2 regions of the Tepidamorphus gemmatus genome follow, and region 2 is predicted to be linked to the other one. Evidence: riboswitches for the same ligand, from Rfam matches in the RefSeq annotation. Region 2 holds a riboswitch; the other holds the start of a gene.
The links. A riboswitch is a leader RNA that binds a small molecule or an ion and turns the genes downstream of it on or off. The one in region 2 is predicted to bind cobalamin.
Positions count from the first base shown of each region.

Region 1: another riboswitch for cobalamin. It lies ahead of EDC22_RS15455 (ABC transporter substrate-binding protein); the one in region 2 lies ahead of EDC22_RS02180 (DUF1636 family protein).

Region 1 is NZ_SMAK01000011.1:88,182-103,854, reverse strand. It holds gene EDC22_RS15460 (ABC transporter permease) at 1-646, opposite strand, end outside; gene EDC22_RS15455 (ABC transporter substrate-binding protein) at 643-2,172, opposite strand; cobalamin riboswitch at 2,431-2,647, opposite strand; gene EDC22_RS15450 (transketolase family protein) at 2,710-3,735, opposite strand; gene EDC22_RS15445 (transketolase) at 3,732-4,568, opposite strand; gene EDC22_RS15440 (SDR family NAD(P)-dependent oxidoreductase) at 4,576-5,328, opposite strand; gene EDC22_RS15435 (S8 family peptidase) at 5,533-6,873, opposite strand; gene EDC22_RS15430 (S8 family peptidase) at 7,223-8,965, opposite strand; gene EDC22_RS15425 (tetratricopeptide repeat protein) at 9,578-10,135, opposite strand; gene EDC22_RS15420 (prepilin peptidase) at 10,128-10,724, opposite strand; gene gspD (type II secretion system secretin GspD) at 10,721-12,919, opposite strand; gene EDC22_RS15410 (GspE/PulE family protein) at 13,279-14,988, shown strand; gene EDC22_RS15405 (hypothetical protein) at 15,002-15,541, opposite strand; gene gspM (type II secretion system protein GspM) at 15,538-15,673, opposite strand, start outside.
Region 2 is NZ_SMAK01000001.1:458,368-474,040, forward strand. It holds gene cobA (uroporphyrinogen-III C-methyltransferase) at 1-268, opposite strand, end outside; gene cobM (precorrin-4 C(11)-methyltransferase) at 265-1,029, opposite strand; gene EDC22_RS02135 (cobalamin biosynthesis protein) at 1,026-1,427, opposite strand; gene cbiE (precorrin-6y C5,15-methyltransferase (decarboxylating) subunit CbiE) at 1,406-2,632, opposite strand; gene EDC22_RS02145 (cobalt-precorrin-6A reductase) at 2,647-3,429, shown strand; gene cobJ (precorrin-3B C(17)-methyltransferase) at 3,393-4,157, opposite strand; gene EDC22_RS02155 (precorrin-2 C(20)-methyltransferase) at 4,154-4,873, opposite strand; gene EDC22_RS02160 (precorrin-8X methylmutase) at 4,870-5,502, opposite strand; gene EDC22_RS02165 (hypothetical protein) at 5,499-6,698, opposite strand; gene cobN (cobaltochelatase subunit CobN) at 6,695-10,231, opposite strand; gene cobW (cobalamin biosynthesis protein CobW) at 10,234-11,283, opposite strand; gene EDC22_RS02180 (DUF1636 family protein) at 11,280-11,696, opposite strand; cobalamin riboswitch at 11,830-12,055, opposite strand; gene cobU (bifunctional adenosylcobinamide kinase/adenosylcobinamide-phosphate guanylyltransferase) at 12,117-12,629, shown strand; gene cobO (cob(I)yrinic acid a,c-diamide adenosyltransferase) at 12,626-13,234, shown strand; gene EDC22_RS02195 (cobyric acid synthase) at 13,434-14,897, shown strand; gene cbiB (adenosylcobinamide-phosphate synthase CbiB) at 14,878-15,673, opposite strand, start outside.

The DNA.
Region 1 (15,673 bases), on a different contig from region 2:
TGGTCAGGCCGAACCTGTAGTAGGGGGAGGCCATCACGGTGATCGTCGCGTCGCGGGCGATGCGGCTGGACACGGCGGCAAGGCCGAGCGCGAGCGTCAGGGCCGGCAGGACCGTGAAGCGCGCCCCGCCGTGTCCTGCCGCGGGCAGAAGGCCTGCATGGACCGAGAGGCCATAGATCAAGAGCAGTCCTATCACGAACTGCGGCAACGACCTGAGCCCGACCGTTGCGACGAATACGAGCCGGTCGAACAGTCCGCCTGGCCGTATCGCAGCCAGAACGCCGATCGGCGGCCCCAACACCATCGACAGGAGGATCGCGACCACCGCCAGCTCGACCGAATGGCCGAGCTGGTGTCGGATCTCGACGACGACGGGAACGCCCGAGACGAGCGACACCCCGAGATCGAAGCGCGCCATGCTCCAGAGCCAGTCTGCGAAGGCGGCAATCGCCGGCCGGTCGAGGCCGAGCTCGCGGCGGACCTGTTCGGCCGCCGCACCGTCGACGAGATCGTAACCGTACCGGCCGGCCGCGATGCGGAAGGCCATGTCTCCGGGCAGGCTCCGGACCATGATGAACGTCAGTGCCCCGACCATGACCGCAACGAGACCGGCCTGCAGGACCCGGTAAGAAACCAGCCGGATCACCTTGCCCACCTCATTCGCGAGAGGCGGTAGCTGCGCTCGAAGGGATCGATCGAGAAGTTCTCGACATCCTTGGACACTGCAGCCGTCTGCACGTACCAGACGACCGGGATGACGGGCAGTTCGTCCTGGAGGATGCGTGCGATGACGCGCCGCTGCTCCTCCGCCAGCTCTGCGTCGCCCGTCGTCAGGACAGTATCAATTGCTGCGATCAGCGCGTCGCTCTTCCAGTTCATGGCGCCCCAGTCGCCGCCCTCCGCGCCGAAATCCTGCATCAGCGTGCCGAGCGGATCGGGAACGAGCGAGAAGTTGCGGGCGATCAGCGCCGCTTCCAGCGTCCCGTCCTGGTGGCCAGCGGGGATGTCACCGGAATTGCCTACGGCGATCGTCGCATCGACGCCAATCTCGCGGAACTGGTCCTCGAGCGCCGTTGCCACAAGTGGCAATTCGGGCCGGTCCGGGTAGGTCCTGATCGTGAAGGCCAGCCTGACGCCGTCCTTCTCGAGGATACCGTCAGCGCCCGGCATCCAGCCGAGGCCGGCGAGGATTTTCCTGGCCCGTTCCGGGTCATGCGTCAGCGGTGCAAGGTCCGGATTGTGCCAGGCGGCCATTCCGGGCGGAAACAGCTGCGAGGCGGCGACATCGGGCTGACGCAGCAGCGCCGAAGCGATGCCTTGACGATCCATGGCGAGGCTGAGCGCCCGGGGCACCTGCGCATCGGCGAGCGGAGGATAGGCCGCGTTCACCTTCATCGTGATCACCCGCGGGAGCGGCACCGCCCGAACCTCGAGCCGGTCGTTGCCAGCCAGCCGCTGCAGGCTCGCCGGGTCGAGATTGAAGACGATCTGTGCATCGCCGCTTTCGGCGAGCAGTGTCCGGGTTTCGCCGCGACCGGCCGCAAGGAACATCGTGCGCGCGATCTCAGGCTTCTCGCCCCAGTACCCGTCGAACCGCTCCATGGTGAATCGCTGCGGCGGCTCCACGCTCACGATCCTGTAGGGACCCGTGGCGACAATCTGCGTCACGGACCCGTCGGCCGCGTAGGAGGCCGGTGCCAGGATCTGGGCCGAGGTATGCGCCAGGAAGGCGAGCAGCGGCGAGAATGGTGACGACAGCCGGATGAGCACAGCGGCATCGCCGACTGCCTCGATCGACTCGATCGGCACCTTGTCGAGAACGCCCGGCTTGCCGCGGGCGATCTCCAGGGAATGCACGACATCGGCGGCCGTCATCCTGGACCCGTCGTGATAGGTCACGTTCGGGCGCAGATCGAACCGCCAGGTCCGGCCGTCCTCGCTCACGATCCACGACGCCGCGAGCGCTGGGATCGGCAGACCATCGTCACCGATCTCGATCAGTGTCTCCGCGACCTCCATGCGGGTGAACGCATAGCCGGTCACAGAAGGGTCGAAGCCCTTGATCTCCCATGGTGCGACGACGGTCAGGGTCCGATCCTCGGCCCACAGGGCGAAGGGCGACATGATCGCCGACATCGCGACGGCAGCCAGAGCCATACGAGCTCTCTTCATGACATTCTCCGGATGATGTGAGGCGGCACCGCTGCACACGCGGGCAGCAGCAGGAGCAGGAATGTTATGCTATAACGTAACCGATCCGGATGTCACGGGCCGTCCGAGCAGCGCATCCGATCGTGTGGAAAGGCTGAGCTACGTTCGATCATCGGCAACCCCGCTCGATTGTCAGGGCGAGTGCCGGAAGGACGCCTGGCCTACGGCCATGCACATGAATGCCGCAGCCACACGACCCGCGGGGCACCCCGCCCGGGGACGTTACGCATGGCCACGGCAGGTCTCCTGGCTCGCGGGTCATCGCGTGTTCGCCGCCTTCCCGGGATTTCACCCAGTGGCATTCCGACGAACGGCTATCCGCTCACAGTTGCGGGGGCAGCTCCGGTCTTGCGCTCCGACGACACGGAAACACGCACCGGATTCCCTCTTAGCTCCCGATCTGACGACTCGGAAGACCGTGACGGGAAGAGCTTGCCCCAGACAATCCGTTGGCGTCAACAGTCGATCGGCGTGCTCCTGCGCGCGATGAGACGCACCCTATAACCAGCCCTTCACTGATCGCGCCACCGCCTCCGACGACAGGCCGTAGCGCTCATGCAGCGTCGGCAGCGCCCCGGCGTCGAGGAATTCGTCGGGCAGCGCGATCTGTCGGAAGGCGGCCGGCCGTACCCCGGCGCGCAGCAAGAGGCCTGCGATCGCCTCGCCGAGGCCACCGACGATGGAATGGTTCTCGGCCACCACCACCAGCCGGCCAGGCTTGCCCGCCTCGCCAAGGATCGCCGCCTCGTCCAGCGGCTTGATGGTGGAGACGTGCAGGACGGCGGCGCCGATGCCGTCGGCCGCTAGCATCTTCGCCGCCTCCAGCACCCGCATCGTCATGAAACCCGACGACACGAACAGCACATCGGCGCCGTCGCGCAAGAGCTTCGCCTTGCCGAGCTCGAACCGGTAGCCGTACTCCTCCAGCACCACCGGCACGTTGCCGCGCAAAAGACGCATGTAGACCGGCCCCGGATGGTCGGCGATCGCCGGCACAGCCTGCTCGATCTCGGTGGCATCGCACGGGTCGATGATCGTCAGGTTCGGCATTCCCCGGAAGATCGCTATGTCCTCGGTCGCCTGATGGCTGGGGCCATATCCGGTGGTCAGACCCGGCAGCGCACAGACGATCTTGACGTTCAGACTTTCCTCCGCGATCGCCATGCAGATGAAGTCGTAGGCGCGCCGGGAGGCGAACACCGCATAGGTGGTGGCGAACGGCGTGAAGCCCTCGCGCGCCAAGCCGGCCGCCGCCCCCATCAGCACCTGCTCGGCCATGCCCATCTGGTAGAAGCGGTCCGGATGCGCAACAGCGAACACGTGCAGATCGGTATAATTGCCGAGATCAGCCGTCAGCCCGACGATATCGGCACGGCTGTGGGCAAGCTCCGCCAGCGCATGGCCGAATGGCGCCGGCCTTGCCGGATGCCCCTCCGGCGCCAGCGAGGCGATCATCGCCGAGGTCGTCGCCCGCGGTCCGTTCCCGGTCTTCGGGCGGGGCGTGTACTTGGACAGCCGTGTCATGCCCCCCTCCCCGCGTCCAGCGCCTGCAGCGCCAGCTCCCATTCCTCAGGCTCGACCCTGAGGAAATGGTTGCGCTCACGCGCTTCCAGGAATGGCACGCCCTTTGCCATCCTGGTGTCGCAGATCACCACGCGCGGCTGCGCCGCCCTGCTGCCCCGTGCTGCATCGAAGGCCGCGACCAGCGCGTCGATGTCGTTGCCGTTGACACGCCAGCACTGCCAGCCGAATGCCCGCCACTTGTCCTCGAGCGGCTCGAAGCCCGAGACCTTCGTGGCCGGCCCGTCCGCCTGCATGTCGTTGACATCGACGATTGCGATGAGGTTGGACAGGCCGAACCGGCTCGCCGCCATCGCCGCCTCCCAGGTCGACCCCTCGCCGAGTTCGCCATCGGACAGGAGATTGTAGACGAATGCGCCGGACGCCTTGCGCCGCAGGCCGAGCGCCATGCCGATCGCGATCGGCAGTCCGTGACCGAGCGATCCCCCGGTGATTTCCATGCCGGGGGTGTAGGCGGCCATGCCCGACATCGGCAGACGGCTGTCGTCGGTGCCGTAGGTGTCGATCTCGTCCTCCGGCAGGATCCCCGCCTCGACCAGCGCCGCGTAGAGCGCGATGGCGTAGTGGCCGATCGACAGCAGGAAACGGTCGCGTCCCTCCCATTCCGGATCGTCCGGACGATAGGTCAGCGCATGGAAGTAGGAGACCGCCAGCACATCGGCGATGCCGAGCGCCTGGGCAATGTAGCCCTGCCCCTGGACCTGCCCCATGCGCAGCGCGTTGCGGCGGATATTGTAGGCCCGATCGGCGAGGCTGACATTGGATCTGTTGGCCATCGCGCCCTCAGTGGATCAGCATGCCGCCATTGACGTCGATCACCGCTCCGGTGACATAGGCCGACAGGTCGGAGGCGAGGAACAGGTAGATGCCCGCCACGTCCTCGGCCGATCCGAGCCGTCCCAGCGGGATTCCTTCAATGATCTTCTGCTTCATCTCGTCGGAGAGCTTGCCCTGGGTGATGTCAGTGTCGATCAGACCCGGCGTGACGCAGTTGACGCGAATCCCGTCAGGCCCCAGTTCGCGCGCCATGGCCTTGGCCAGCCCCAGCACGCCCGCCTTCGCTGCCGTATAGTGCGGTCCGCCGAAGACGCCGCCGCCGCGCTGCGCCGACACCGACGACATGCAGGCGATCGCCCCCGACCGCCGCTTGCGCATGTGCGGCACGATCGACCGGCTCAGGCAGAAGATGCCCTTGAGGTTCACGTCGATCACCCGCTGCCAGTCGTCCGGGCCGATCTCGCCGAACTTGAGGGGCTGGGTTATGCCGGCATTGTTGATGAGGATGTCGATCTTGCCGAACGCCGCCAGCACCGCGCCCGCGGCACGGTCGCAGGCAGCCTGGTCGGTGACGTCGCAGCCAATGCCCAGATGCGCCTCGCCGATCCCCGCCGCCGCCGCACGCGCAGCCGTCTCGTCGAGGTCGAGGATCGCCACCCGCGCGCCGTGGCGGGCAAACAGCCGCGCCGTCGCCAATCCTATCCCGCGCGGGCTTGCCGCGCCGGAAATCACCGCCGTCCTGCCGTCCAGCAGCTTCAACTCCACCTCCCTCTGCGATATTGCGACCAGCGTCGTCCGGCCACCGCGGACTACGTATACATACGCCATTGCGATGTGGCTATTCCCCGAGTGTGTCGCGACAGGGGCCTATGGGCGTCGAGTGGGCGCGACGGATTTCCCGGCAGACGCAGGAGGAGGGTAGATGCCGGGGCGTGCGGCCCGGGACCAAGATCGAGGGCCGCGTCAGCACCCGTTGACGAGAGCGTTGGCGGCCGCCTCCACGTCGATGCGCCGTTTGGCGATCCCGGCCCGCGCGACACGCTTGCCCGTGCATTGGAATGCCTTCTGGATGTCGGCGACCGTCGCGTTGGGCCGGATCTTCTTCATCAGAACCCAGGCACCGGCGACATGGGGTGTTGCCATCGAGGTCCCGCTCGCCGACCCGTACCTGCTGCCGAGAACGGCCGAGGTGATGTCGCTCCCGGGGGCCATCAGGTCGACGAGCCTGTTGTGATTGGAGAACGACGAGATCTGATCCGATTTCGTTGTGCTGCCGACCGTGACGGCATCCGAAATGCAGCCTGGTGCCGCGATGAAGCTGCTGGAGCCGTTGTTGCCCGAGGCGATGACGACCGCAACGCCCTTGCCGGCAAGCTGGCGGATCAGCCTGGTGATTGCACTCAGCGAGGCATTGTCGTTGTTGCAAGCCTTGGTATAGGCGCCTCCGCCCAGGCTCATGTTGACGGACGCGATCTTGTGGCTGCTGGTCAATGTGAGCGACCGGTCGAGAGCACCGATGATGTCGCTGTAGAAGGCGCTGATGCAGGGCGTCGAGGCTCGGCAAGCATCCGGCGTGAACCGGCTGAACACCTGCATGGAAATCAGGTCCGCATTCGGAGCAACGCCCTTGAAGCTGTTGGCCGGATTGCCCAGCGCGATCCCGGCGACATGCGTACCATGGAAGCACCCGTCGAGCCTCGCCGGACAATTCTTGCCGGACCCCTTGGCGAAGGACTGGGGCACCTTATTGGGGCACAGCGAGGTGGCGCCGGCGCTGCGGTCATTGGTGGAGAAGCAGGCCTCGGACACGATGCGCCCGCGCAGGGCCGGGTGCGTCAGCTGGACACCGGTGTCGATCACGACGACGGCCCATCCCCTGCCGCCGTTGACGCCCCTGCGACGCGCGACCACGTCGGCACGGATGAGGGGAACGCTCTCGTCGAGCATCGGCTCGACCCTGACATCCTCGTCGATTGCTGCGACCGCATCATTGCCGAGCAACGCGCGCACCCCGGCTGTACCGACCGACATCGCCACATAGGGGACATTCGCATAGCGCTTGACCGATCGAGCGCCCGGGACATTGGCGACCACGCGGCGCTGAAGACTGGCAATGGCGGCGCGCTGGGCGGCGAGCTGGCTCGGATCGGCATTGGCACCGAGCTCCTGCCCCTCGCCCAGCCGCAGTTCGACGACGACCGGGATCCGGCCCTCTGCCTCAGCCCGGGCGATCAGCGCATTGGCCGACGCCCGGACGGTTCCGCCGCTGCCGTCCGCCAGCTGCACGACCGGGGTGTTCGACATTGTCTGGGCGCTCGCGGCCGTGGCCGCCATCACAAGCCCCGCAATTCCGAGAACCGCCAGACGCACGCTTGACGCGGGACAGCGGCGCCCTGCCAGCGCAATTTTGATCCAGGGCATGCAGTCACCTTTCACAATGGTCCCCAGCCAGTGATTGGAAGCCCCAGCAAGACTACGACGGTCGTCCACTGGCACTGCCACGTTAGCAATTCAAGCCGAACCTACCTAGCGGAAACTGGCTCGTCGTGAGCCGGGGTGCGCCCGGGCGGCTCGGTCACCAAGATTGCAAGCGGCGCCCGCATGCATCGGTCGCCGCCTGGAACAGTCGAAGGCCAGGTGACTCCCAGGTGGATCAGCGTGCCGCGGATTGAATCTTGGCCTTGCCGGAAGTCCCTTGGGGCGACATTCCCGCAGGTATCACGAGCGGCTTCGTCGCCGCGACGTCCGGCGCCGTCTCCGGCAAGCCCTCCGAGGTCGACAGCTGCTGGACCGACACGCTGTCGACGTCGTAGCGGTGCTCGCGGCTGCTCCCCGGGTTGGCCATCACCATGGCGACGTTGCCGGTCTCGAATGTCCGGTCGGTCGCGCTGCAGACGACTGTGCCGTTGATCGAGAACTGGTGCGTTCCGTTGCGACTGACGACCTTCAGGTTGTTGAATCCACCAACCCTGACATTGATGCCGTCCCTCACACAAAGCAGCGAATTGTTGCCACCGGTGTTGTCACGTCCGTTGAGACCGATCACCCGCCAGATCACTGCCTGACCGCCGCCGCTCTTGTTGTAGGCGAACCACATGCCGGACATGTTCGTCTCCGCGTCGATCTTGGAGAACAGGAACAGGCCGCTGTTCCAGTTGAAGGACGAGTCGTCGTCGATCCGGCGGACCCTTGACGTCACCGACAGGCTGCTCGAGCAGAACGGACTGGTGGCGGCGAGCCAGATGGTCGGGCCGCTGCCATTGACGGACATCGTCCCGGACCGGAGCACCCACCGACCCAGTTCATGCTCCCAGTCGTCGACCTGGGCCTGCGTACCGAAGTTCCAGCTCTGCTGGTTCCTCGGGCGCTTCAGAACCTTGTTGGCGGCAAGCACGTCGATACGCGGCTTGGTGATGTTGTCACGCTTCACGTCCTTGCCCGTGCAGGCGAGCGCGCGGAGGATCTCCGAGACGGTCGCGGTCGGCTTCGACTGCTTGAGCAGCGCCCACGCACCCGCCACATGCGGCGTCGCCATCGACGTGCCGCTCTTCTCCCCGTACCTGCTGCGGAGGATCGGCGCACGGATATCGCTGCCGGGCGCCATCAATGCGATCAGTCCGGAATGATTCGAGAAGCTCGACACCTCGTCGGACTTCGTCGTGCTGCCGACGGCAATCGCCGAGGAAATGCACGACGGTGAACTGATGTAGCCGTTGTTGCCGTTGTTGCCGCTGGCGATCACGACAGCCACCTTGCGCGACCTCAGATTGTCGATGGCTGGCTTGAGGTCGCTTGTGTCGCAGCTGGAGGAATACGCGCCGCCGCCGAGGCTCATGTTGACCGACGCAATCTTGCGCGTGCGCTGCAACACGAACACGCGCTCGAGCGCGCTGAGCTGGTCGCTGGTGTAGCTGAGCACGCAGGGCGCGCTGCCACCGCAGTCGCTGTCGTTGTCGAAGCGACTGAACACCTGGATCGGGATCAGGTTGCCACCGCGGGCAACGCCCTTGTAGGGGTTGCCCGGAAAGCCGACGGCGATGCCGGCGACATGGGTGCCATGGTCGCAACCCGCCACATCAGCAGGGCAGTTTCGACCCGAACCCTTCCTCGTGGAGCTCTGCACCCCCCGGGGACAGAGCGATGTCGATTGCCCCGATACGGTCGTCGAATAACATGCTTCGGAAATGATCTTCCCCTTGAAGGCTGGATGGTCGAGCTGAACCCCGGTGTCGAGAACGGCCACCGCCCATCCCCTGCCGGTTATCCCCTGTGCCCACAGCCGGTTCGCCCTGATCAGCGGAACGCTGCCGCTGAGGCTGGGTGCGACCGCCACATCTTCGGTAATCCGGGACACGGCGGAGTTGGCGAGCAAAGCGCGAAGCTCGGCGACCGTCACCGACATTGCCAGCATCGGCACTGTCTCGTAGCGCTTGACGTTCTGCGCACCGGGCACTGCCTCCAGGACACGCGCCTGCGCATTGGCGATGGCGATGCGCTGATTTGCCGCCTGGAACGCGGAAAGATCGCCTTCCGGCACGAAATCGGTACTCAACCGGACGATCACGGATAGGCGGCCGCGCTCCGCTGCCTTGCGCAACAACACCTCGGCGGTCGCCTCGACGGTACCACCGGTCCGGTTCTCCACGAAAACCCTTGGGGTATCCAGGCCGGCCGAAGCCGGCCCGACGGCGACGGCAGGGAACATGCCCGTCACGGCCGCAACTGCTGCAGCTCCGGTCAACCGGCACCAGATCGATGCGACAAGCGGCATCGACCGCGTTCCACTCTCTTCGAGGTCTTGCATTGTCCGCCCCTGCGATCATTTTCGAGGCAATGGCCGCCGACATCACGCACTGTGTCGGTGCCTGCCGCTACGGAAACCTTACCATACATTAAGCTGGCTGACGAACGATTGAATCGGCGCGCGTTCGAGGCCGCATCGGGCCGCCGGCCGTGACGCGCGGATCGCGGCGCGAAGCCATTCGCGCTCCCCGGCAGGCGGGCTTGGCTACTGCACCGTCTCCGGCACGATCGGGACCGGACGCCACACCGTCGCCCGAACCTGCACGTCGTGCAGTTCGCGCGGGCTCAGCATCGTCTGGACGACGCCGCGGCGGTCGATGACCAGGTCGCGCTCCGGGCCCGGCGGCAGACCGGCAGCCGCCAGGTTCAGCCAGAAATGTGCCTCGACGTAATCCTGATGGACGCCCTGCCCGATGAAGTAGAGATAGCCGAGCAACCCCTGGGCATAGGGGTAGCCCTGATCCGCCGCGCGGCGATACCAGGCGGCTGCAGCACCGAAGTCCTGCGGCACGCCCTGCCCGTGGTAGTAGGCGAGGCCCAGAGCGGTCTGCGCCTTCGGATCGCCACGCTCGGCAAGCGGCAGCCACATCGCCGCCGCGCCGCGCAGTTCGCCCCGCTCGTAGGCGGCAATGCCGCGCTCGACACCCCCGTCGGCAAGCGCGATCGCTGCGGCCGCCAGCTGCGTCCCGGCCAGAACGAGCGCGGCGGCGAGCCGGCCGCTCCCGCACCTGATCCAGACCTTGCTGTTCCACCGGCTAGGCACCTGCCCATCCTCCCTGCTGCGACAGCCAAGCGCACCAGATCGCCGGTGCCAGCAGCGCCCCGAAGGACAGCCGCTGCTCCCGGCGCCAGCCGCCGGCCCGCAGCGCCCGCAGGCCGACCACCGCAATCCCCGCCGCGGCCGCCGCCAGCACGGCGACGGCGAAGCCGTGCCAACCCAGCCAGACGCCGCCAGCCGCAGCGAGTTTGACGTCGCCCATGCCGAGCCCGTCAAGGCCGCGCAACCGGTAGAAGCCCTCGCGCAGGAGCAGGAATGCCGCCGCGCAAACGGCGCCGCCGAGCAGCGCCCCGGCAACGGCCTCGAACATCGCTGCCACCTCGTGCGCACCCGCCACGCCCGCCCACGCCAGCCCGGCGAAGACCGCGAGTGCGACCCATCGGTCCGGCACGCGCAGCCGCAGCGCGTCCTCGAACGCGATCGCGAACATTGCCGCGCCCAGGATCGACGCGGCGAGAGTGCCGGCCGGGTCGGCTCCCAGCGCCGGCGCGGCGACCGCACCCGCCAGCCCGCCCGCCGCAGCCCCGACCAGCTGCCGGCGGGCGGATGGCGCGAGTCTCCTCGGCAGGCTCAATCGCGGGCGCGCGTGTTCATTTCCCACATCCTGGCCCTCAGTTCCTCGGCGACATGCTGGGCGTCCTGGCCCTGGCGGATGACGACCGGCCGGATCAGGACGATCAGTTCGGTGCGGTCCGACTGATTGCGTTTGGTACCGAACAGGGATCCGATCGTCTCGAGGCGATGGAGGCCGGGGATGCCCGTGTCATTGCGCTCGCTGCGCTCGCTGATCAGCCCGCCGAGCAGCACCGTCTGATTGCTGACGACCGAAACCGCGCTGGAGATCCTGCGCTTGGCAAAGGTCGGCGTCAGCGTCTGGCCGCCCGACGCGATGTTGGAGATCTCCTGCTGGATCGTCATCGAGATCACCCCGTTGTCGGCGACGCGCGGCGTCACGTTCAGGATGATTCCGGTATCGCGATACTCGACCTCGTTCACGGTCGGGGCATCGGGGTCGATGTTCGACGTCGACTGGCGGGTGGTGACCGGGACGTTCTCGCCCACCTGCAACGTCGCCGTCTGGTTCTCCAGCACCACCAGCGACGGCGAGGACAACACCTGCACGTCGGTGATCTCGTCGAATGCCGAAATGATGACGTCTGGGCTGCGCTCGCTGCCGATCACGAAATTGAAGCCGGGCAGTTCGCGGCTGATGTTGTTGGCGATCGTGTTGAACAGACCGATGGAGCCGTCATCGCCGCTCTTGAGGAAATACTGCACGCCATAGCGCAGCTGGTCGTTCAGTCGGATCTCGGCGATCACCACGTTGATCGCCACCTGCAGCGGCGGCACGTCGATCTGGCGCAGTGCCGCCAGGATCTTCCGGTACGTCTCGCCGTCGGCATAGACGACGATCGAGTTGTTGGCGGTGTCGGCGCTGAACCGGATACGGTCATTGCCGCCCGTCGCCGGTCCCGCCAAGATATCGCCGGCGCCGGGTTGCCGGCCGGTGTCGGTAAGGTCGAACGTGTTGCCGGATGTCAGTCCGGGATCCTGCTGATCGGTGCTCAGCCCGGGTTGCTGGTTCAGGTTGTCGCCGGTCTCGCCCTGCACGCTGGTCTGGAACAGGCTGGCGCGCGGATCGATCTGGTCGCCCGGTCGGTCGCCCCGCTGGTCGATGCCGGTCGCCGTTGATCCGGTGAAGATGCCGCTCAGGATTTGCACCAGCATCTTCGCATCACGGTACTTGACCCGGTAGACATGCACCTGAACGTCGGTCTCGGGGCTCTGCCGGTCGAGCCGGCTCACCCAGATTCCTGCCTGCCGGATGAGATCGGGCCGCTTGGAGACCACCAGCACTGCCTTCATGCGGCTCATCGGCACGAACTGGATGAGATCGGCGCCCGGCTGCCCTTCCCGCGTTTCGAAGATCCGCTCGAGCTCCGGAACCAGCGTCTCCGGCCGGACGCGCCCCACCGGGTAGATCGCCACCGACTGGTCAGCCATCCAGTCGGTGTCGAAATTGTTGATCGTCTCCACCGCCGTCTGCCGCTCGGCCGCCGTTCCCGCGATGAGTACCAGGTTCCGCGAGGTATCCACGCGCAACGATTCCGATCGCGTCGCAAAGCCCTCGATCAGTCCGACCATCGTCCGGGCGGAGACATACCGCAGCGGAACCACCGTCAGCCCGTAACCTGACCGGGTATCGTTCCGGTCGATCAATGGAACCGTACCGACCTCACTGTCGAACACGATCCGATAGATCGAACCGGTATCGACCAGCGCGGCCTGGTTCATGCGCAGGATCGTTTCGAGAATCGGCAGCAGATCCTCCTGCGCCACCGGCCGCGCCGAGACGAGCGTCACGCGCCCGCTGACCTCGGTGTCGATCACGAAATTGCGGCCGAGCGCGTCGCCGAGGATCGCCCGGACCACCTCCCCCAGGTCGGCGTTCTCGAAATTGAGCCTGTAGGTGCCACGCCCAGCCGTCTCCGACGATCCCGCCGGCACGAACGGCCCGCCCTGACCGTTGACGTAGCCGCTGCCGGTATAGACCTCGCTGGGCGGCGGATCGGCCGGACCGATTCGCTGCAGCCCCTGGTTCTGCTCGGGCGCCGGCTGGCGGGCCGCGAGGTCGGCATTCAGCACCGAGCCGAAGAATCGCGACCCGGAACCGCGCACGGACAACAGATCCTCCGTCGTCTGGCAGGAGACCGAGGCCGCCGCCAGCACGATGAGCAACACCGCGCGCACTGTCCTCCCCAGGTGCATCAACGCCTCGATACCCTCCTCACCTGAGGACTGCATTTGCCGGCGAGACCGGCAAGTACCACAACGTCCGCCCGCGCATGCCGCAACGCATTCATCAGGCCATCCGGTCATGACTCAACCGCCCAGCCCGAACCGCCCCTCCCGAAGGAGGGATCGTTCCGCGCAGACATGCCGAACAGGAGCGTGTTCTTGGAGTTCTGAAAGGGCGGTTCGCCGCCAGACGCCTGTTCTTCTCCCCCGGTCTCATCCGATCCGAGGGGTTATAGTTTACCGGGAACGGTCGGTTGTCACCCCTGCGCTGACAAACTATCTGTTGACAATCGCACCGCGTCGCGTGCGCCGGTCCGAACTCGCGGAAAATGATAGCCAAGCCATCCCTGGATGTCGACGACGCCTTTCTCTCCTTCCTGAGAAAAAGCGAAGAGTTCGGCGAGCGTGTCGATTATGACGCACTCGACGCAGTCCCACAGGAGCAGCGCGGGGCATATGCCGCGCTGTGGGAAGCGGGCGTGATGACCGGCACCGACCTGGCCGACGCCATCGCCCGGTTTCACGGTCTTCCGCGCGTGCGCATTGACGCGATTGGTAGTCAGAGCGGTGCCACTCGCGGCCTGTCGCGCCGCTTCCTGCGCGATGCCTGGCTCTATCCCTACGAGATCGGCGGGCGCCTGATGCTGGCTGTGGCCGACCCGGCCAACATCGAGGCGATCGACGCCGTGAAGCTCGCCGTGGGGCGACCGTTCGGCATCAGCGTCGTCGCCTTCGAGGACATCGCGATGCTGTTCGAGCGCGATGCCGAACAATCCGAACCCGAGCGCAAGGACGAGGCCGGCGGCGGCGCGACCGACCTCGAGATGGACATCGGCAACGACGAGAACCTGGAACGGCTGCGTGACCTCGCACGCGGCGCGCCGGTCGTGCAGGCCGTCGACGCGATGCTCGAGGCTGCGATCGACCTGGGCGCGACCGACATCCATGTCGAGCCGACGCGCGATGCGGTGCGCGTGCGCCTGCGTGTCGATGGCTTCCTGCGGCCCTACCAGACGCTGCCGGGACGTATGGCACGCGCGATCGTGTCACGGATCAAGATTCTCGCCGGTCTCAACATCGCCGAGCGCCGCCTGCCTCAGGACGGCCGCGCCCGCGTCCGCATCGTCAACACCGAAGCCGACCTGCGCATCGCCACGCTGCCGACCCTCCATGGCGAGGCGGCGGTCATCCGCATCCTGGTCAAGGAATCGCGCGCGCTCGACCTTGCCCGGCTCGGCATGTCCCCCCGCGATCTGGTGACGATCCGCGCCATCCTGGCAGAGCCCTACGGCCTGGTCGTGGTGTCGGGCCCGACCGGCAGCGGCAAGACCACGACGCTGGCCGCCGCGCTCACCGAGCTGAACGATCCGGCCCGCAAGATCATGACGGTCGAGGATCCGATCGAGTACCAGATTGCCGGCATCCACCAGACTCAGGTCAAGCCGGCGATCGATCTCACCTTTGCGACCGCGCTGCGGGCCTTTCTGCGGCATGATCCGGACATCATCATGGTCGGCGAAATGCGCGACGCCGAAACGGCGGCGATCGGCATTCAGGCGGCGCTGACCGGCCACCTGGTGCTGACCACACTGCACACCAACAATGCTGCCGACGCGGTCGCCCGGCTCCTCGATCTCAAGGTCGAGAGCTTCCTCCTGGCCTCGGCGCTGCGTGGCGTGATTGGCCAACGGCTGGTTCGCAAGCTGTGCGAGCGCTGTCGCACGGCGATCACGGATCATGACCACGCCACGCAATCGCTGCTCGAACGCGGCATCCTACAGCTTGGCGCAGGCGAAACGCTGTACCGCGGTACCGGCTGCGACTGGTGCGGTGGAACCGGATACCGCGGCCGCATCGGCATCTTCGAAGTGATGCGCTTCGACGCCGACCTGCGGCAGCAGATCCACGACGAAGTCGACACCGGCAGGATTCAGGAGGTCGCCCGCAAGGCGGGGATGACGACCATGCTGGAAGACGGCCTGATGAAATGCAGGGCGGGACTGACGTCGGTGTCGGAGGTGATGCGGGTCGCCACCTGAGCGGCAGGACCGATCAGTTGACACCGGCCTGCGCCGAAGACGGCCGTACCTCCTGAATCCGGACCCGCGACCGGAACATGCGGTAGACGCGGCTCTCCTTGCGGAACTGCATCTTCACCGAATTCGGCTCGACGGCGACCACCTTCCAGCCGTCGACCTCGTCGCCGACCGCAAGCCTATGCACCTGCCGCTTCTGGCCCATCATGATTGCAACCATCCTGTCATCGGTGATGATGACGCCGACGAGCCGGAGTTGCGGCGGCTTCCTCGCAGCCGGCGGCTGCCTCTCCGGCCTTTCGACCAGCGTCGGAGGCGGTGGCGGCGGTGGTGGCGGCGGAGGCAGCGGCGGATGCCGCGCCGGCGTGAACAGCGGCCGCTCCCGTGTAGCGGCAAGATCGTCGAGCGTCAGGCCCTCAAGGACGGCACCGGGTGCCTGCCCCCCTGTCGGTGCGTCGGACGGCCCGGATGCCTGGGCGACCGCCGGGAAGCCGCCGGCCACCTGTCCGATGGCGGCCAGCAGACAGACGACGGCGATGCTCCCGAGCCGCGTCATTCTTCGCCAGGCTCCCAGAATGCCGCAACCACCAGCGACACCTGCAGCACCGGATCGTCCACGTCGGCGTCATTGCGACCGGCCGCCACGAAGGATCGCACCGACAGCGACCTCACAAGCATGATCGGCCGC
Region 2 (15,673 bases):
GCCGGCGCGAGATGTCGGCCTGGGTGGCCGACGGCCTGCCGCCGCGCTTGCCGGCGAATTCGAGCACGGCTGCCTCGTCCTTGAGCGCGAGCACGCGCGGATCGACGAGCGCGTCATGGACGATGACGTCGGCCTGGGCGAGGCCGGCAATGGCGCCGAGCGTCAGATGCGCCGGATCGCCCGGCCCGGCGCCAGCCAGCCAGACGTGACCGGGCACGAGCCGCGGCACCGGACCCATCAGGCGGCGGAGGGCGTCGATCGTCTTCATCGCTCGGTCCGGCCCCGGAATCGGCGCTGGTAGCCGGCGTCGTAGAGCGCACTGTCGCGGAAATCGTCTGTCGCGAGCACGCTGCCGACGAGAATCAGCGCGGTGCGTTCGATCGGCGCGGCGGCGACCGCTGCGACGATCGTCGCCAGCGTCCCGGCGACGATCCGCTCGTCGGGCCAGCTGGCGCGGTACACGATCGCCACCGGGCAGTCCGGCCCGTAATGGGGCAGAAGCTCGGCGACCACCCGGTCGAGCGCATGGATCGACAGATGGATCGCCAGCGTCGCGCCGGTGCGGGCGAAGGCATCGAGCCTCTCGCCCGGCGGCATCGCCGACGCACGGCCGGAGGTGCGGGTCAGCACCACCGACTGGCCGACCTCGGGCAGCGTCAGCTCGCGGCCGAGCGCGGCGGCGGCTGCGGCGAAGGCGGGCACCCCGGGCGTGACCGTGTAGGGAATGCCGAGCGCCTCCAGCCGGCGTACCTGTTCGCCGAGCGCGCTCCACACCGAGAGGTCGCCGGAATGCAGCCGTGCGACGTCCTGACCTGCCGAATGGGCGCGCTCGAACTCGGCGACGATCTCATCGAGGCTCATCGGTGCGGTATCAACGATCCGGGCGCCCGGCGGGCAATGGCCAAGGATCGCGGGGTTCACCAGCGAGCCGGCGTACAGGCAGACCGGGCAGCGGGCGATCAGATCGCGCCCGCGCAGGGTGATCAGATCGGGCGCGCCGGGACCCGCGCCGATGAAGTGCACCGTCATCGCGGCCTCCGTTCTGCGAGCGCGCAGGTGGCCGCGGCGCTCTTGATGCGCGCCAGTACCAGCCGGCCCCCGGGTCCGGCGGCGGCAAGCGCGGCCGCTTCCGCAATCGAGGCTTGGCCTGTGGCGGCGAGGGCCGATGCCGAGCGGGTCGGACAGTCCGCCTGCACCGCCGTGAGCCGGTCGTCGCCGACATGGAACAGCGGCAGCGCGAGAATGTCGGCAGCCGCGCGGAGGCCAGGCTCGTCGCGCTTGAAGGAAGGGGCGGCGAGTGCCGTCAGCCGGCAGTGGGCCGCGCCGGCCTCTTCCATGGCGCGGCGCACCAGCGCGACGATCTCGTCGGCGGTACATCCCCGGCGGCATCCGATACCGGCCACGATCATGGCTTGCGCGCCGCCCATTGCGTCACCGTCATCGCCGGCCGGAAGCCCTGGCGCCCGCCGATTCGCTCGAGTCGCTCCACTGACAGTCGGGTGAGCGTCCCGCCGCATCTGCCGTGCGCCTCGATCAGCCGTGCCTCGGTCTCCAGCGTCACGGAATTGACCACGATGCGTCCGCCGCGTCGCAGCGCCCGCCAGGCCGCCTCGATCACGCCGTCCGCCTGTCCGCCGCCGCCGATGAATACGGCATCCGGTTCCGGCAGTCCGGCAAAGGCGCCGGGCGCTTCGCCGGTGACCACCTCGAGCCGTGGCACGCCGAGACTCGCTGCATTGCGGGCAGCACGGGCAGCGCGATCCGCATCGCGCTCGATGGCGATGGCCCGGTTGGCCGGATGCCGGACAAGCCATTCAATCGACACCGAGCCGGACCCCGCACCCACGTCCCACAGGCATTGGCCGGCCATCGGCATCAGCGCGGACAGCGTCACGGCCCGGATCTCCCGTTTGGTCAGCTGCCCGTCCGACTCGAAGAAGTCGTCGGGAAGGCCGCCCGACAGCGGCATGACGCGCGCGTCGGGACCGGCAACGACCTCGAGCGCCACGAGGTTGAGCGGGTCGATGTCGGCGAGGTCGAAGCCGGCCGCCGTCGTCCCACGCAGCCGCTCGCGCGGGCCGGCGAGCGCCTCCATCACGTGGACCAGCGAGCCGCCGAAACCGTATCGGGCAAGGAGCCGGGCGACTGCCGCCGGTGTGGAGGCATCGGCCGAGAGCACGAGCAGCCGACGGTCCGGCTGCAGGTGCGGCAGGATCGCCTCGACGGGCCGGCCGCAGCATGACAGGGTGGCGACCTCCTCCAGCGGCCAGCCGAGCCGCGCGGCGGCGAGAGAGAATGCCGAGGGAGCCGGGATGGCGATGGTCTCGTCGGCGGCAACATGCCGCGCCAGCGCACCGCCGATGCCGAAGCAATAGGGATCGCCGGAGGCGAGGATCGTCACCGGGGTGCCGCGCAGCCCGGCGATTGCGGCAAAGGCGTCGGAGATCGGGCTCGGCCAGGCCCGAGCCTCGCCGCTGATCAGCGATCCGGCGAGCTTCAGGTGGCGGGCTCCGCCATAGACGATCCGGGCATTTGCCACCAATGCGCGGGCGGCGGGGCCGAGGGCCTCGACACCATCCTCTCCGATCCCCACGATGGCGAGCCAGCGGCCGGGAGAGGTCCCGCCGCTCACGACAGGGCTCCCGCATGACGATGCATCGGCTGAAGGTCCTCATTCTGGGCGGTACCAGCGAGGCGAGCGCGCTGGCGCGCCGTCTCGCCGGAGATGTCCGCTTCGAGACAGTGCTGTCGCTCGCCGGCGTGACGAAGGCGCCGGCCGCCCAGCCCGTCCCGGTGCGCCGCGGCGGTTTCGGCGGCGCCGGGGGCTTGGCCGATCACCTGCGTCAGGCAGGCTTCGGGGCGCTGGTCGATGCGACCCATCCGTTCGCGGACCGGATAAGCGCCAACGCGGCCGAGGCCGCCCGCATCGCCGGCGTGCCGCTCCTGGCCGTCCGGCGCCCGGCCTGGCAGCCGCAGGCCGGCGACCGATGGTGCGAGGTCGCCGACATGACGGCGGCGGCCGCCGCCCTCGGCATCGCCCCGAAGCGGGTGCTGCTGACGGTCGGGCGGCAGGATCTGGCCGCGTTCCTGACCGCTCCGCAGCACCGCTATGTGGTGCGCAGTGTCGATCCTCCCGCCGCGGAGCTCCTGCCCCCCGATGCCGAGGTGATCACCGCGCGCGGGCCGTTCGACGAGGCCGGCGAGCGCGCGCTGATGACGGCACACGGCATCGAGGTGCTGGTCACGAAGAACTCCGGGGGCGCGGCGACCCGTGCCAAGCTCGGCGCCGCGCGGGCGCTCGGCATCCCGGTGGTGATCGTCGCGCGGCCGCCGGAACCTCCGGTCGAGACCGTCATCGGCGCAGACGAGGCGTATGCCTGGCTCGAACGACGTCATGGCGAGTCCTGCGGGGCGCTGCGCGGCGTATAGACCCAGGGTTGCCCGGACGGGCGTGCAACGAGCCGGGTCGCCGACGAGCCGATCAGCACCAGTGTGCGCATGTCGGCGCGTGCGGGATCGGCGGCCCGCAGATCGGCGATCTCGATCGTCTCGTCGGGTCGACTGACGGCAGTGGCGAAGATCACCGGCGTGGCCGGCGGGCGGTGCGCGCGGGCGAGGTCGAGGGCTGCACCGAGCTGCCACGGGCGCGCCTTCGAGACCGGATTGTAGAGGGCGATCACGAAGTCGGCGGCAAGCGCCGCCTCGAGCCGGCGGACGACCGTCTCCCAGGGTTTGAGGTTGTCGGATAGCGAGATCACGCAGAAATCGTGGCCGAGCGGCGCGCCGAGCCGGGCAGCGGCGGCAAGCATCGCGGAGATGCCCGGAACAACGATCACATCGACATCGCGCCAGACCGGATCGCCGGTCTCGATCGCCTCGAATACGGCGGCAGCCATGGCGAAGACACCCGGATCGCCCGAGGAGACAATCGCCACCTCGCGGCCGGCTGCTGCAAGTTCGAGGGCATGGCGGGCGCGGGCGATCTCCTCGCGGTTGTCCGAGGCATGGCGCTGCTGGCGGGGACGCAGCGGAACGCGGGCGAGATAGGTGGTATAACCGAGGACGTCGCTCGCCCGCGCGAGTTCGGCGTTGGCCTGCGGAGTCAGCATCTCGCCCGCACCCGGCCCGAGCCCGACGATGGCAAGCCGGCCGGTCACACCGTCCTCCGTCGCGTCGGCACCAGGACGAGCGAAAAATAGGCGCCGGAATCGCCGGCTTCGGCGAGCGGCAGGATGCGTTCCTCGGCCATCGTGCCGCGTTCGACGAAGACGGCTTCGTCGAGCCGCCCGGCGGCGGCGAGCGCGGCGCGGATCTTCGGCAGGTGGCGACCGGCCTTCATCACCACGGCGGCGTCGGCGAGGGCCAGCCGTTCGGCGAGACGGGCAGCCTCCAACGTCCCCGGGACGACCGCCAGCACGTCGTCGCCGCGGGTCATCGGCCGACCCAGGCGGCTCCAGCAGCCGGACATCGCCGTGATCCCGGGCACCACCTCGGTCCGGTAACGCCCCGCCAACCGGTCGTGCAGATACATGTAGGAGCCGTAGAACAGCGGATCGCCCTCGCACAGCACGGCGACATCTGCGCCGGCATCGAGACGGGCGGCGACTTGCCCCGCAGCCTCGTCGTAGAAGGCCGCCATGCGCGGATGATAGTCCGGATCGGAGACCTTCACCTCGACCGTGAACGGGTATTCGAGCCGCAGCTGTTCCGCATTCCCGAGGAGGCCATCGACGATGGTGCGGGCATTGCCGGCCTGGCCGCGCTTGGCGAAATAGGCGATCGCGCCGGCCATGCGCAGGATGCGGGCCGCCTTCAAGGTCAGCAGCTCCGGATCGCCGGGACCGACGCCGACGCCATAGAGGGTTCCGGTCATTCGGCCTCGCTGGCAAGCGCGTTGACGGCGGCGACCGCCATGGCGCTGCCGCCGCGCCGCCCGTGCAGGGTGAGGAATGGCAGGCGGCCGTCCCCGGCGAGCGCCTGCTTGGACTCGGCCGCGCCGACGAAACCGACCGGCAGGCCGATCACGGCGGCGGGCAACGGCGCGCCGGCGTCGATCATCTCGAGCAGATGGAACAGCGCGGTCGGGGCGTTGCCGATGGCGACAACCGCCCCCGCCATCCGGTCGCCCCACAGATGCATGGCCGCGGCGGTGCGGGTGTTGCCGATCCGTGCGGCGATGCCGGGGACGGCCGGATCGGACAGCGTGCAGACCACCTCGTTGCCAGCGGGCAGGCGGGCGAGCGTGATGCCGTTGGCGACCATCTTCGAGTCGCACAGGATGGGCTTGCCGGCGAGCAGGGCGGCGCGGGCCTTCGTCGCGAAGTCCGGCGAGAACACCAGATCGCGGCCGATCTCGACCATGCCGCAGGCATGGATGATCCGCACCGCGATCCGGGCCTCGTCCGGCGCGAGGTGGTCGAGGTCCGCCTCCGCCCGGATTGTGGCGAAGGAACGCCGGTATATCTCCGCCCCGTCGCGGATGTAGTCGTAGCGGCCGGTCATCGGCTGGCAGTCTCCGAACGCGATGAGACGGGCCAGGGGCCCTTCTCGAAGGGATATCCGGGCAGAGCGCGGCGCGGATCGGCGCCATCGACGATCAACCCGAGGCGGATCGCCGTCTCCGCCACGGCGCCGGCATCGCGCACGGAAATGCCAGGCAGCGCCAGCGCACGCCAGGGGGTCGTGCGCAGCGTCGCATCGCCGAAGCGGTCGGCAAGGTCGGCGAGCACGCGCAGGGCGGCCGCCTCGAGCCGCCCACGCGGCACACCGACGACGAAGACGCCGGTCTCGCCGCAGCGCAGGTAGCCGACGGGGCTGTTCGTCTCCGGCGCGGCGTACATGGGCTTGGGAGATGCCGCCGCGACGACGGAGCCAGATGCCCGGAACCCGTCCGGATGCGACGTCGAGGAGGCTGCAGCCCTTGCAGACGAGGCCGCGGTCGAGGTCGTTATCGCGTCGCCACCTGTGCCGCCGCTTGCCGCCTCATTCTCGCCAGGCCCGGACTTGAGCCGGAAATCTTCGGCGACTCCGGCGGCGGCGAGGACCGCATCCTCGCCGACCGCGGCCACCAGGTCGCGCATCCTGAAGGGCGCCACCTCCGCAGGGCCGGCGAGGGCGAGGAAGGCACGGGCCAGACGGCGGGCAAGCGCGGGGGCATCCGCGGCTGCGGCCGTGAGCCGGACCGAGCCGCCGTCGAGCGTCAGGTCAAGTTCGTCGCCGAGCGCGCGGAGCATGATGTCGGTCGTTGCGTCCGGTATCGGCAGCGCGACACCGCAATCGACGAGGAAGCCGAACTTCGGCGGCAGCGCCCGCAGGCGCGGATCTTCTGCGAGAAGCGCCTCGATCCCGCGCGCGATGGCGTGGGAATCGACGGCAGCGCCCGGATCGTCGGGGCCGAGCGGATCGCACGTCACATTGCGGACGGTCTCGACGGCGTCGTCCGCGGCAGCAAGGCCGTGGGCGCGGGTCATCGCTGCGAAGTCCGCCACGGATGCGGTGCGCAGCCCGCGAAACTGCAGGTTCGACCGACTGGTCAGGTCGATCAGTCCGTTGCCGCAGTCTGCCGCGGCATCGGCCAGCGCTCTCGCGGCATCGGCGGGAAGGGTCGCGGCTGGCGGCTTGACGCGCACCAGCAGCCCGTCGCGGGCGGCCATCGGCGTCGCGATGCTCGGGCACCAGCCGTAGCGTTGCGCGGTCACGATGCCCTCCGGTCGAGGATTGCGGCCACCGTGTTGCGGCGGGGACGCCACAGGCCGCGGCGGATCGCCTCGTCGAAGCGATCGGCCATCGCCGACCGTGCGGCCGGATTGGCATCGCTGAGGAAGCGATCGACGGTCTCATCGCCGAGCGTGGCGTCGAAGAGCAGATCGAACTGCCGGTCGAGCCGCTCGGGCAGGGTGGCGGCGAAGCCGTAGAGTCCCTCGAGACCGCGCGCGATCTCGGCGGCGCCGCGATAGCCGTGGCGCATCATGCCGGCGATCCAGGCCGGATTGGCCGCTCTTCCCCGCACGACACGCCGCACCTCCTCGGCAACGGTTCGCGTTCTCGGCGCCTCGGGCCTCGAGGTATCGGCATGATACAGTGCCGGGGCATTGCCGAGGCTGCCGGCGGCCGCCGCGAAGCCCCCCTCGTGGGCGGCGAAATCGACCGTGTCGAGCAGGTCGATCTCGGCGTGATCCTGCTGATGCACGAAGGCATCGGCAACGCGGACGCGCTCGGCGAAGCCCTCGTCGTCACGGGTACCGTCGAGGCCCTGGCCGTAGGCATGGGCAGAGGCGGCGAGATAGGCGCGGCCGAGATCGTCGCGGCTGTCCCAGGCGCCGGCCTCGACGAGATGGGTGACGCCGGCGCCGTAGCCACCGGGCGCGGCGCCGAAGATGCGCGTCGTGGCCCTCCTGAAGGCCGCGCCGGACGTTCCGCGCGCCGAGGCGGCGAGCGGGTTCCACTCCGCCTCGTCGGACCGTTCCGCGATCGCCCGCACCACCGCGTCGAACAGGGCGATCTGCGTCTCGAAGGCATCGCGGAACAGGCCGGAGATGCGCAGCGTCACATCGACGCGGGGCCGGTCGAGCAGGGCGAGCGGCAGGATCTCGAAACCGGAAACGCGGTTCGAGCCTTCGTCCCAGATCGGCCGGGCGCCCATCAGCACCAGCGCCAGTGCCAGATCCTCGCCGCCGGTGCGCATCGTGGCCGAGCCCCACAGGTCGATGACCAGGCTGCGCGGCCAGTCGCCGTGATCCTGCATGTGGCGACGCACCAGATCTTCCGCCGCCTTCTCCGCCAGCATCATCGCCGAGCGGGTCGGCACCGCGCGCGGATCGACGGTGTATAGGTTGCGTCCGGTGGGCAACACATCGGCGCGGCCGCGCGTCGGCGCACCGGCCGGACCGGGTGCGACGAAGCGGCCATCGAGCGCGGCCAGCAACGCCGCGCGCTCCGCATCGGCGGATGCGTCGAGACGGCCTGCCAGCTCAGCGTGCGCAATGCCGGGCGACGCGGCCGTCAGCGCCTGATGCAGGGCGGCGCGGCAGTGTCTGTCCGGCGCACGGCCGAACACGTGCAGTCCGTCGCGGATCTGCAGATCCTTCACGTCGCACAGATAGGCATCGAGCCGGGCGAGGCGGTCGTCATCACTCGTCGCTGCCGAGGCGCCACTTTCGGCAAGAAGCCCGGCATCCTCGGCGCGGTCGAGGATCGTTCGCCGGAGGATCTGCGTGCGGCGGCGGTCGAGGCCGTCGGCGGCGGCGTATTCGTCGATCAGCCGCTCCAGCTCGGCGGCTGCGCCATGGCTGCCGGCAGCCTTCAGCGGTGGCGTGAGATGGCCGATGGTCACCGCGCCGAGGCGGCGCTTGGCGGCGGCGGCTTCGCCGGGATTGTTGACGATGAAGGGATAAATGACCGGCAGCCCGCCGATCAGCGCCGCCGTCGCGCAGGATTTCGACAACGCCACCGCCTTGCCCGGCAGCCATTCGAGCGTGCCATGGGTGCCGAGATGGATCATCGCGTCGATACCGGCGACCTCGCGCAGCCAGAGATAGAAGGCGACAAACACATGGCGCGGCGGCAGGTCGGGGTCGTGGTAGTCGGCCTTGCGGTCGAGGGCGTTGCCGCGATCGGGCTGGATGGCGAGGATGATGTTGCCGCACCGGACGACGCGGTGGGCGAACACCCGGCCGGCTCCCAGCTTGCCCGCCACTGCCGCCTCATCTCGGGCAGCCGCAGGCTGATCCGGGATCTGGGTGGCTGCACCGGTCAGCACATCCCCGATCCCGGTTCTCGACTCACGCTCCGGCCAGGATGACGCCTCACGGACGGGAGCAGGAACGACGGCGGGGTCCTCCCGAGGTTCGCCCCACGCTGCGAGAATCTGCGTCCGTGTCGCCTCCGGCAGCGTATCGAACAGGCGGCGATAGGCGTCGAGCGACAGGAACGGTGCCGGCTCGGCATCGCAGAGGGCGGCGACGATCTCGCGGCCGGTCGGCGCAACGGGGCCGGTGTCGTAGCCCTCCTTGCCCAGCAGGCGCACGATCTCGGCGGCGCTCTCGATGGCGTCGAGGCCGACGGCATGGGCCGCCTGACCGGCCGCGCCGGGATAGTCGGAGAGGATCAGCGCCAGCCGGCGGTCGCGGCGCGGCGTCGCGGCGAGCCGCGCCCAGCCCGCCGCGCGGGCGGCGGCAAGGGCGATGCCAGCCGGATCGGGACGGTGCACCGTACGGGCGTATTCCAGGCCGGGCACTTCGATCTCGTCGGCCTTGAAGGAGACCGCGGTGGCAAGCAGCCGGCCGTCGAGTTCCGGCAACACCACCTGCATGGCGAGATCGGCCTGGCCGAGACCGCGCGGCGAAGCCTCCCAGGCCTCGCGTGACGAGGTGGCGAGCACGACCTGCAGGACTGGCGCACCGGCGGCTTCGAGCGGCGAGGGCCCGTCGTCGAGGCGGGCGGAGAAGCCGGTGGCGTTGAGGACGACCGCCGGCCGCAAGTCGCGCAGCGTGTCGGCTACCCAGCGTGCCGTTTCAGGACCCTTCAGGCTCGTGACATGGAGCGCGCGCACGTCGAGCCCGCGCCGGTCCAGCTCGGCCGCGAGCGCGTCGACCGGCGCCAGATCGCCGGCAAGCAGCCAGGCACGGTAGAAGACGATCACGGCAAGCGGGCGGGTAGCGTCCTTGCCGGCACGCGGCGACAGGGTTCGGGGTACGTACTCCCCATGCAGGGCGACCGGTTGTGCCCGGACGCCATCGTCGTCACCGAGACCGGCAAGATGGCTGAGCAGCCGCAGGGCCGCGCGCATGTTGGCCGGGCCACCCTCCGCCAGCAGCGTGTCGAGGCGGCTGCGGATGGCCGGATCGACGGTCGAAAGGTCCCGGAGCCGTGCATCCTCGCGGCCGTCGCCGGGCATGAACACCACCGGGATGCCCCTGTCCCGGCAGGTCCGGGCGATCTCCTCGCAGCCATAGCGCCAGTAATCGAGGCCGCCGAGCAGCCGCACCGCCACGCAGCGCGCGGCGGCGACGACCTGCTCGACATAGAGATCGACCGACATCGGATGCCGCAGCCGGCCGATGTTGGCCAGTCTGAGCTGCGGCAGATCGCCGGCCGCCTGCCAGGCCGTGGCGGCGCTGCCGAGATCGGAATCAGAGAAGGACAGGAACACCAGCGGCGCAGGCGACTGGCCGAGATCGACCGCCGTCTCGACATCGTCGAGCGATCGTGTCTCCCGGACCAGGATGTGCATGCCTACCCCCGGATTGCCGCCTCGATGGCCGCCCTGTCGAAGCCGGTCTCTGCGATCACCACCAGGCGCCCGGTGCGCGCCTCGCCGGGCGCCCAGGGCCGGTCGAAGGTGTGATGGAACCGGTTGCCGACACCCTGTACCGCGAGCCGCAACGGCTTGCCGGCGACCGCGACGAAACCCTTGATGCGCAGGATATCGTGGGTCTCGGCGGCCGTCTTCAGACGGGCCACCAGCCGCTCCGGCTGGTCGATCTCGCCGATCTCGACGACGAACGTGTCGAAGTCGTCGTGCTCGTGGCCATCCTCGCCATCGTGATGCGACGGGCGGGCGTCGAGATCATCCTCGGCGGCCGCGCCGATCCCCAGCAGTACGGCCGGATCGATGCGGCCCTCACGGGTCGCCACGACCTTCACGGCGCGCGGCAGGGATTCGGCGATGGCGCGGCGCAGCATGTCGAGCTCACCCTCGTGCAGCAGGTCGGCCTTGTTGAGCAGCACGAGGTCAGCTGCCATCAGCTGGTCCTCGAAGACTTCGGCCAGCGGATTGTCATGATCGAGCGATGGGTCTTCGGCGCGCTGGCGAGCGACCTTCTCGGGATCGTCGGCGAAGCGTCCGGCCGCGACCGCCGGGCCATCGACGACGGTTATGACACCGTCGACCGTCATGCGCGAGCGGATGGTTGGCCAGTCGAATGCCTTGATGAGCGGCTTCGGCAGGGCGAGACCCGAGGTCTCGATCAGCACATGCTCGGGTGGCTGCGGCCGGTCGAGCAGTGCCTGCATCGTGGGCAGGAACTCGTCGGCCACCGTGCAGCAGATGCAACCATTCGCGAGTTCGACGATGTCCTCCTCAGAGCAGTCGGCGATCCCGCAGCTCCTCAGCAGCTCTCCGTCGATGCCGAGCGAGCCGAACTCGTTGACGATGATCGCGATGCGGCGGCCGTTCGCGTTCTGGAGCACGTGTCGCACCAGGGTCGTCTTGCCGGCGCCGAGAAAGCCGGTGATGACGGTTGCGGGAATCTTGCCGGCGGCCGGACGGGCGGTTGCGGTCATTCGGCGGCGTCCTTCAGCGGTGGTTGCGGAGCGGCGAGATGCAGCGGAAAGCGCCCGATGATCGCATGCCGCAGCGACTCGGGACGGCCGGAGCGCAGGACGGCTCCTGTCTCCGATCGCGCATAGGCGATGGCGTAGTCGATCAGGTCGTCGGCGTGTTCCGGGCCGAGATCGCCAACCATGTAGGCCCACTTGCCGGGCTGGGAGATCGCCGCCGAACAGCCGCGCTCGCAGTTGGCGAAGCAGACGACCGGGACGATCGCCGGGGCATCGGCGCCGAGCGCCCGCGCCGCGGCACCGGTCGCCTCGAACAGCAGCTGGCCGGCACGCGGCACATCTTCGGCCGACGGCGGATCGCCCGCCCGCCGGCAGGTTGTGCAGACATAGAGCGTCGGGCGCGAGTCGCCGGCCACCGCTTGTTCCCCAAGTCACGGCGCAGGATTGCGCCTGTCGGGGTGCGTGGTCCCGCCCGCGTGCGACATCGCCGGGACGGTCGCCGACGGGATCGCCGGTTTCCGCAGCGCCGGCGCACCCCGCCCGGCTTGCGGTCAGTCCGTTGCGACGGCAGGTCTCCTGGCTCGCGGTTCAGATCGCCTTCCGTCACCTTCCCGGGCGCGGACCCAGTGGCATCCGACGGGTGGCTCACCGCCTACAGTTGCGGGGGCAGCCGCGGCATGGGGCCTGGTCCGACATGTCCGGCCCGGCACCGCGTTCCCTTTTCACCTTCGTCCCGCTTGCGCCGGGGCGAAGGACCGTCACGGATTGACTATTGGTTCGTCCGGGGCGAGTCAATCGCGGACGGGCCCGGCAGGGGATTCCCGGAGGGCGTGACAATGACGGTGACTTTCGTGCTGGGCGGAGCCAGGTCGGGGAAGAGCCGCTACGCGGAAAGCCTGGTGACCGCATTGCCGCCGCCCTGGACCTTCATTGCGACCGCCGAGATCCACGACGACGAGATGCGCCAGCGGATTGCCGAGCATCGCGCCCGGCGTGGCGAGGGCTGGTACACGCTGGAGGCGCCCGTCGACATCGTCGGGGCGCTGCGGTCGGCGCCGGCGGGTGCGCCCGTCCTGGTGGACTGCCTGACGCTGTGGCTGTCCAATCTGATGCTGGCCGACTATGACGTCGTCACCGCCGTCGACGACCTGGCCCGGGCGCTCAGCGAATCGTCGGCGCCAGTCGCCATCGTCTCGAATGAACTGGGGCTCGGCATCGTGCCCGACAATGCGCTCGCCCGGCAGTTTCGCGACGCGCACGGCCGGATGAACCAGCGCATTGCGGAGGTGGCCCACTCGGTGGTGTTCATGCTGGCCGGTCTGCCGATGCCTGTGAAGGTGGCGCGATGAGCGGACCGGATGCGGCGGCGCGGCATCGCGCCAAGATGGAGAAGCGGAAGGCGGTTCAGGACGCCGAAGTGGCGTCCAAGACGATCGAGAAGGGCCTGCTGATGGTCCATACCGGCGCCGGCAAGGGCAAGTCCACCGCTGCCTTCGGGCTGGCGCTCCGGATGGTCGGGCGGGGGCGCAAGGTCGGCGTGGTGCAGTTCATCAAGGGCGCTTGGTCGACCGGCGAGCGTGGCGCGCTCGAGAGCTTCGGCGCGCTCGTCGAATGGCATTCGATGGGCGAGGGCTTCACCTGGGAGACGCAGGACCGCGACCGCGACATCGCCGCCGCCCGCCGCGCCTGGACGAAGGCGCTGGAGCTGATGGACGACCGCTCGGTCGCGCTGCTTGTCCTCGACGAGCTCAACATCGCGTTGCGCTACGACTACCTGCCGATCGACGAGGTGGTCGGCGCGCTCGCCGCCCGCCGTCCCGACCTGCACGTCGTCGTCACCGGCCGCAACGCGAAACCGGAGCTGATCGAGGCGGCCGATCTCGTCACCGAGATGACGCTCGTCAAGCATCATTTCGCCGCGGGCGTTAAGGCGCAGGAGGGCATCGAGTTCTGAGCGCGATGTCTGGCCATCTGCCGTGCCGTCATTCCGGTCGAGCCGAGCGCGTGCCGGGACCGGGGCGCTTCGACATCGCCGATCCAATCCTCCCGATCGCGAACAGCCGCTGGTGCGGCTGCCGCGATGAGGGGCCGATTGTGGCTGCGAGCGGGATTGGAGGACGCCGCGCCGAAGCCCTGGCGCGGCCGGCTGCGCCATGACAGCCCGCGCAATCATGTTTCAGGGGACCGGCTCGAATGTCGGCAAGTCGCTGATCGTGGCGGGGCTGTGCCGGGTGCTCAGGCGTCGGGGGATCGCAGTCGCGCCGTTCAAGCCGCAGAACATGTCGAACAATGCTGCCGTCACCGCCGAGGGCGGCGAGATCGGCCGGGCGCAGGCGTTGCAGGCCCGCGCGGCGGGGTTGCGGGCCTCGGTGGACATGAACCCGGTGCTGCTCAAGCCGCAGAGCGAGACCGGCGCGCAGATCGTGCTGCACGGCAAGGTGATCGGCACGGCGAAGGCGCGCGAATGGCAGGAGATCAAGCGCGGACTGATGCCGGCGGTGCTGGAGAGTTTCGGCCGGCTCAAGGAGACCGCCGAGATCGTGCTGGTGGAGGGGGCCGGCAGCGCCTCGGAGATCAATCTGAGGGCCAACGACATCGCCAACATGGGCTTCGCTCGGGCCGCCGACGTGCCCGTCGTGCTGATCGGCGACATCGACCGCGGCGGCGTCATCGCCAGCCTGGTCGGCACCAAGACGGTCGTCGCGCCCGAGGACGCGGCGATGATCGAGGGCTTCATCGTCAACCGGATGCGTGGCGATCCGGGGCTGTTCGAGGCGGGAATGCGCGAGATCGCGCGCAGGACCGGCTGGGCGCCGCTCGGCCTCGTCCCGCATTACGACGCGGCGCGCCGGCTGCCGGCCGAGGATGCCTACGACCTCGCCGAGCGGACCGGCTCGCGAGGCGCGGGCGGTCGCCTGCGGATCGCGGTACCGGTGCTGCCGCGGATCGCCAATTTCGACGATCTCGACCCGCTTGTCGCCGAACCGGATGTCGATCTCGCGATGATCGAACCGGGACGGGCGCTGCCGGTCTGCGACCTTGTCATCCTGCCGGGCTCGAAGGCGACGATCGCCGATCTGGCGGCGCTGCGCGCCGAAGGCTGGGACATCGACATTGCGGCGCATGTGCGGCGCGGCGGGCGGGTGCTCGGGCTGTGCGGCGGCTACCAGATGCTTGGCCGGTCGATCGCCGACCCCGCCGGCATCGAGGGGCCGGCAGGCCGGGTGGACGGGCTCGGGCTGCTCGATGTCGAGACGGTGCTCGCCGGCGACAAGCATCTGGTGGAGGTGGCCGGCGTGACAATCGCCGACGGGCTGCCGCTTGTCGGCTACGAGATGCACATGGGGGTGACGACAGGGCCGGGCACCGGGCGCCCGCTGGTGCGCCTCGCCGACGGACGGACGGATGGGGCAGTCTCGGCGGACGGTTTGGTCGCCGGCACCTATGTGCACGGCTTCTTCGCCGATGACCGGCAGCGCGCCGCCTGGCTTGCGCGGCTCGGCGGCACAGCGTCCGGCGCTGACTACGAGGCCGGCGTGGAGGCCGCGCTCGACGGACTTGCCGCCCATCTGGAAAGGCATATCGACATCGGCCGGCTCATGTCGCTAGCCCGATGAGGGCTGCAAGCGCCAGTACGAAGATGCCCTGTGCAATGCAGGCGGTGCGGTAGAGGTCGAGCGCCCGGCGGATGTCCGCGGCCGTCAGGTCGGCGCGTCCGTCGCCCATCCAGCTGTCCTCGACACGGATGCCGCCATAGACGCGTGGTCCGGCGATCCGGATGCCGAGCGCGCCGGCCATCGCCGCCTCCGGCCAACCGGCATTCGGCGAGCGGTGACGGCGGGCATCCCGCTTGACCGCCCGCAGCGCCGCGGCCGCATCCGCCTCGCGGATCAGTGCGGCGAGGACGATCCAGCCGGCCGCCAGCCGCGAAGCCGGCAGGTTGACCAGATCGTCGAGGCGGGCAGCGGCGCGGCCGAAGTCGCGGTAGCGCTCGGTGCGGTGACCGATCATCGAATCGGCGGTGTTGACGGCCTTGTAGGCGGCGATCCCCGGCAGGCCGAGCAGCGCGCACCACAAAGCCGGCGCGACAACCGCGTCGGAGAAGTTCTCGGCGAGGCTTTCGATCGCCGCGCGGCAGACGCCGGACTCGTCGAGTGCCGCCGGATCCCGGCCGACGATGTGCGCGACGGCCGCGCGGCCGGCGTCGAGGCCGCCGGTCTCCAGTCCTTCGGCCACCGCCTCGACATGGTTCCAGAGGCTGCGCTGGGCGATCAGGCTCGAGGCGATCGCGGCAGTCAGGATGAGCGCGAGCAGCGACGGCAGCAGTGCCAGCAGAACCATCTGCACCAGCAGCGCCGGCACGACAGCGGCGATGAGGAGTGCGATCAGCGTC